Linked DNA regions of Persicobacter psychrovividus. The protein of the gene in region 2 interacts with the protein of the main gene of each other region in a pairwise test. Links are inferred from orthologs where the notes say so. Each region holds a gene or a part of one and is shown on either strand. Other genes may lie near its edges.

Region 1 (2,866 bases), 480 kb from region 2 along the record:
AACGGGCATGCATCCCCAGAATAATGGCGTCGAGGTCTTCACTGATGCGTTCGGCATTCCAGCCTTCGGTGTCAGGGAGTAGGCCTTCCTGCTGAAGGGCGGTACGTGCGGGGTCAAAAATTTCGTCATCGGAACCCGTGACAAGGTGCCCAGCCCTTTTTAGTGCAATAGCGAGGTTGTGCATAATGGCCCCTCCCATTGCAATGAGGTGTATTTTTAGTGGGTTGTTATTTTCCATGGGGAATGATACTTAATAGGAGAACAAAAATAGAAATTTATTCAAGCCGCCCCAAGGATTGCAGTGCTTTCCTCCTGAGGGCAGGGACGACTTTTGTGTACGGAAATTAAGAATTGATGCCCGCCTTATGCTTGTTTCTCGGATCGGATGCCTTATATTTGTGATCTTATTAATTGTGAAATTAGGGTGGCATGGCTATTGTCAGTGCTATAAGACACAGTTGAAAATCAAATAGGCCGTTATCACGAATATATATGTCTGAGAATAAAGAAAAAGGAACCGGAGCATTTCGCTTGCCTGTAACTGGGGGACCAGCAGAAAGTAAAATGCCTACCAAAACACGGGTGCCGAGCACGATGGCCGGAGGGAAATTGCCTCCACAAGCATCGGAGCTGGAAGAAGTGGTTTTGGGTGCGTTGATGTTGGAGAAAGATGCATTGACCAATGTGATCGATATCCTGCGTCCGGAGAGTTTCTATAAAGAACCGCATAAGCTGGTTTATAAGGCGATTCGTGATCTGTTTAACGATGCAGAGCCGGTAGATTTGATGACGGTGACCAACCGCCTGAGAAAAAATGGTGATCTGGAAAAAGCGGGAGGCCCTTTATACATCTCCAAGCTGACTTCCAAAACCTCCAATGCCGCCAATGTGGAGTTTCATGCCCGGATTATTTCCGAGCAGTCGATCAAGCGGGAACTCATTCAGGTGGCTTCGAAAATTCAGACCGAAGCCTATGATGAAACCCGTGATGTATTTCAGTTGCTTGACGATACCGAACGCTCTCTTTTTGAGGTTACCAACTCCAATATTCGCAAGTCGGTCGCCGATATGCGTTCTGTAATGGGGCAAGCAATTGCCGAGCTTGAAGCGAAAAAGCACTTGAAAGATGGCCTGACAGGTGTCCCTTCTGGTCTGACACAACTCGACCGCGTAACGGCAGGTTGGCAGCCTTCCGATTTGGTGATTATTGCCGCCCGTCCTGCGATGGGTAAGACGGCCTTTGTATTGACCGTGCTGCGAAATGCCGCCGTGGATTTTGAAAAACCCGCAGCGATTTTCTCGCTCGAGATGTCGAATGTTCAGCTGGTGAATCGTTTGATTTCCGCTGAAGCAGAGCTGGAGTCCGAGAAGCTGAAAAAAGGAATGTTGCAGGATTTTGAGTGGGAGCAGCTTGTGGAGCGTACCAACCGCCTGACCAACGCCCCGATCTTTATTGATGATACCCCTGCCTTGTCGATTTTGGAGCTTCGCGCCAAATGTCGTCGTTTGAAGGCACAGCATGATATTCAGATCATCATCATTGACTATTTGCAGTTGATGTCCGGTGATGCTAAATCCGCAAGTGGCGGAAACCGTGAGCAGGAGATTTCCTCGATTTCCCGTGCACTGAAAGGCTTGGCCAAGGAACTGAATGTGCCAGTTATTGCACTCTCGCAGTTGTCGCGTGCGGTGGAAACCCGTGGAGGTGATAAACGTCCGCAGCTTTCCGATTTGCGTGAATCTGGAGCGATTGAGCAGGATGCCGATATGGTGATGTTCCTTTACCGTCCGGAGTATTATGGTATTACCCAGGATGAGGCCGGTAACCCAACTTCGGGAACGGGAGAGGTAATTATTGCCAAGCACCGTAATGGCGCTTTGGATACGGTGCCTTTGCGCTTTATCGGTAAGTATACCAAATTTGAGGACCTTGACATGGGCGGTTTTCAGAACATGACCCGCATACCTGATGGTACTGCAACTTTCGATTCTGAAAATAATGTGATGACCATTCAGTCCAAGGCCAACGATCCTTCCTCTTTGGGTACACCACCAACACCGGATTATATTCCGCCAGAAGAAGAAAACGGTGCCAATCCACCGTTCTAAGATATTCCAACAGGAACACCAGCACGCTGAAGTCATTTTTTCAGCGTGTTTTTTTTGTCCCTGCTGATGCTTTGCGTAATTTGATCTTTCAGAATTTTACTGCTTTGGCAGTCAACAACCTTTTTTAAAACCTAACACAACCCCTATGAATTTTTGGGATCAGCCCGATGATACTAAACCACCCATAGCAGGTACCTGGACTAACCTCTACCTGATCACTATTGGGATCTTTATCTTTTATGTCTTGTTGTTTACCCTTTTATCGTCATTGGTATCATGAATTGGCTGGATTGGGTAGTATTGATCGGGACAATTTTTTCTATTGTAACCTATGGCATCTGGAAAACCAAGAATGCCAAAAATATTCAGGGATTTTTACTCGGCGATAAGGAGCTGAAGTGGTGGACCGTCGGGATCTCGATTATGGCCACGCAGGCGAGTGCGATCACCTTCCTCTCTACTCCGGGGCAGGCTTACGCCGACGGTATGCGGTTTATGCAATTTTATATCGGGATGCCACTGGCTATGGTGGTCCTTTGTGTTACCGCAATTCCCATCTTTTACAAGCTGAACGTCTTCACCGCATATGAGTATCTTGAAGGGCGTTTCGATTTAAAAACACGTTCCCTGGCGGCTTTTCTCTTTTTGTTTCAGCGGGGGCTGGCGGCCGGAATCACGATTTACGCTCCTTCTATCATCCTGTCGACTTTATTGCATTGGCCCCTTTTTCAGACCAATCTGATTATTGGCGTGCTGG
Region 2 (2,922 bases):
ACTTCGCAAGTGCTTTTGAGGTGTTTATTACCCAAGGTAAAGATTGTCAAATGGTGATGGAAGGCCGTCCGCAAGACTTGGATTTAGTTAAAATCAAGACAATTGACAAAAGCCTAAGTGTTAGCATGCAAGACGGTCGCCACAAAACAAAAAAAATAACCCTCTACTTTCAAGTCAAAGATATCAACGAGGTGCAGACTTCGGGAGCTTGTAATGTGTATTCTAAAAATGTACTGAAGTCAGATAATTTGCAAGTCAGGGCGTCAGGTGCATCAAAAATGAAGCTTGAACTTAACACAAAGAACGTTGAAGTTCGCTGTTCGGGTGCAAGTAATGTCATGTTGGTGGGGACTACAGATAATTTTATAGCGAAACTTTCTGGTGCGAGCAATGTAAGAGCCAAAGATATGATTAGCAACCAAGTGCATGTTTCCATGAATGGCGCATCAAACCTTAAAATCCACGCCAATAATTCCATAGAAGGTAACTGCTTAGGTGCATCGTCTGTGAAATTTGTAGGCGATCCTCAGCGTGTCTTGGTGAATACTTCAGGCGCAGGCTCGGTACAGCGATTGTAAGGCTTTATTGGATGTTTTATTTGTCCACAGATTACTTATTCCTTGTTTTTAGTTCAAGTGTCTCGCTTGGACTAAAAATTTAATGGCCTTTGATCCAAGCGGGACGCTTGAACCAACCATTATCACGAGCCGGACTCTCGCGATAGTGGATTCATCCTAACCACAAAAAATCAAATAAAAAAGCCTGGCAATTTGCGTTGCCAGGCTTTTTTTAGGTATAAATTAACGGGAGGTCATTTTCAATTGCTTATTGACATCCTTGATTTTCTGTTTCAACTCATTGTCCTTTTCCAACATATCATTGACCGACTGCACGGCGTGAATCACTGTTGAGTGATCTCGGCCACCGAAATGATAACCGATGGACTTTAGCGAATGATTGGTATATTCCTTAGAGAAATACATGGCGATCTGCCTTGCTATCACGATTTCCTTTTTACGGGTTTTCGCTTTCAGGTCCTCCACTTTCAGTTTAAAATATTCCGCTACGGTCTTCTGAATGAAATCAATCCCTACTTCCGTTTCGATATCATGGACGATATTCTTCAGGATTTGCTTGGCCAAAGGCACATCAATGTCCTGCCGAACCAATGAAGCGTGGGCGATCAAACTGATCAGCACCCCTTCCAACTCACGGATGTTGGTATCGATCGTATGCGCCAAATATTCCAATACATCTTCAGGAATGTTGATTCCGTCTGCCTGCATTTTTTTCTGAATAATGGCAATTCTCGTTTCGAAATCTGGCGTCTGCAAATCTGCGGTCAGCCCCCATTTAAATCGAGACAACAAACGTTCCTGCAAGCCTTTCAACTCTCTTGGCGGGCAATCGGAAGTCATGATAATCTGCTTACCCGACTGATGCAAGTGGTTGAAAATATGGAAGAACATCTCCTGTGTTTTTTCCTTTCCCGAGAGAAATTGCACATCATCAATAATCAGTACATCCACCTGCAGATAGAAGTTCTGAAACTCCCGCATTTGGTTGGCCTTCAAAGCCTCAATAAACTGATTGGTGAATTTTTCAGAAGATACATACAAAACGAATTTGCCTGTAAAGTCCTCTTTCCGCAAAATCTCGTTTCCTACCGCCTGTACCAAGTGTGTTTTCCCAAGCCCAACGCCTCCGTAAAGCATCAAAGGGTTGAAAGAGGTAATCCCTGGCTTTTGTGCCACGGCAAAACCTGCCGAACGCGCCAAGCGATTACAATCGCCTTCAATGTAATTTTCGAAAGTGTAATTGGGGTTCAGGTTAGAGTTTTTCACACTCTTATCTATGGCCTGAATATAAAATGGGCTTGTATAGTTATTCTGGTTTTCGGATCCGTCTTTTTTCGGTCCTGTTTTGCTGGACTTGGAGCCGTTGGGCAAATTAACCGTGTAAGGCTGGTTGTTTTCATTACCACGATCCACGATCACCGAATACTCCAGCCGACCATTTTTACCAATCTCTTTATCGATTGCTGCACGCAACAAATAAACGAAGTGCTCTTCCAGGTATTCGTAAAAATACTGGCTCGGCACTTGAATGGTCAAAACAGTACCATTCAGACGCAACGGCACGATAGGATTAAACCAAGTGGTAAAAGCCTGTTCTGATATATTGCTTCTTACAAATTCAAGGCAGCGTTGCCAAACCGATTGCGCATCCAAATTCATTACCGAATAAAAATTAACCCGATCTTGGGAGGTTCCAAAAAGGAAACCAAAATTGATAAAAAATCCCTTAAAAAAAAAGAACTATCGATTTTCGATCACTAAAGTTGAACGTTTTTCCCGTTAATTCCACTTTTCTTTTTCTTTCGATCAAAAGTAACTTGAATTTTCCCAATCCTTACCCCTGACCAGCCCGAATGATTTATCAGTACCTCTTCGCCTTGTGGGTTTTTCACATACACTGGTGCGTCCATAAAAGTATGAGAATGGCCTCCCAGAATAATGTCGAGCCCACTGACCGCCTGCGCCACTTTTACGTCATCCATTTTTGGACCATCGTACTTATAGCCGAGGTGACTCAGACAAACCACCAAATCACAGCCTTTATCCTGGCGTAATTCCTTCACCATCTTTTGGCTTACCTTTATAGGGTCAAGGTATTTGGTTTTGCCATAGTTTTTATCCCAAACCATGCCGTCGAGCTCTACACCAAGTCCGAACACGCCAATTTTCACCCCCTGGCGCTCAAACACTTTATAAGGCTGAAAGCGATCCTTGAGAATGGTTTCGCTGAAGTCGTAATTCGAGCAGATGAATGGGAATTCTGCATATTGCAGCATGTTGCGGATGCCCTCCAGCCCGTTGTCAAATTCGTGATTCCCAAGATTTGCCGCATCATAATGCATCT

What was found. The genes of interacting proteins can lie anywhere in the genome.
Region 1: the proteins of dnaA (region 2) and dnaB interact in binary tests that used the Escherichia coli proteins (3 or more experiments, as listed by UniProt). The link is inferred for Persicobacter psychrovividus from one-to-one orthologs.

The regions. Positions count from the first base shown.
Region 1 is NZ_AP025292.1:2,171,046-2,173,911, reverse strand. Bases 4-2,836 are described here. They hold dnaB (replicative DNA helicase), read left to right. Parts: upstream 4-564; coding sequence 565-2,109; downstream 2,110-2,836. Other genes in these bases: AABK40_RS09235 (sodium:solute symporter family protein), read left to right, coding at 2,386-2,836; AABK40_RS09245 (UDP-N-acetylmuramate--L-alanine ligase), read right to left, coding at 4-238. In the rest of the region: more of AABK40_RS09245, read right to left, coding at 1-3; more of AABK40_RS09235, read left to right, coding at 2,837-2,866. UniProt on the Escherichia coli protein: The main replicative DNA helicase, it participates in initiation and elongation during chromosome replication. Travels ahead of the DNA replisome, separating dsDNA into templates for DNA synthesis.
Region 2 is NZ_AP025292.1:2,654,546-2,657,467, forward strand. Bases 20-2,908 are described here. They hold dnaA (chromosomal replication initiator protein DnaA), read right to left. Parts: upstream 2,238-2,908; coding sequence 801-2,237; downstream 20-800. Other genes in these bases: AABK40_RS11245 (head GIN domain-containing protein), read left to right, coding at 20-578; AABK40_RS11255 (bifunctional metallophosphatase/5'-nucleotidase), read right to left, coding at 2,336-2,908. Also shown: more of AABK40_RS11245, read left to right, coding at 1-19; more of AABK40_RS11255, read right to left, coding at 2,909-2,922. UniProt on the Escherichia coli protein: Plays an essential in the initiation and regulation of chromosomal replication. Binds in an ATP-dependent fashion to the origin of replication (oriC) to initiate formation of the DNA replication initiation complex once per cell cycle.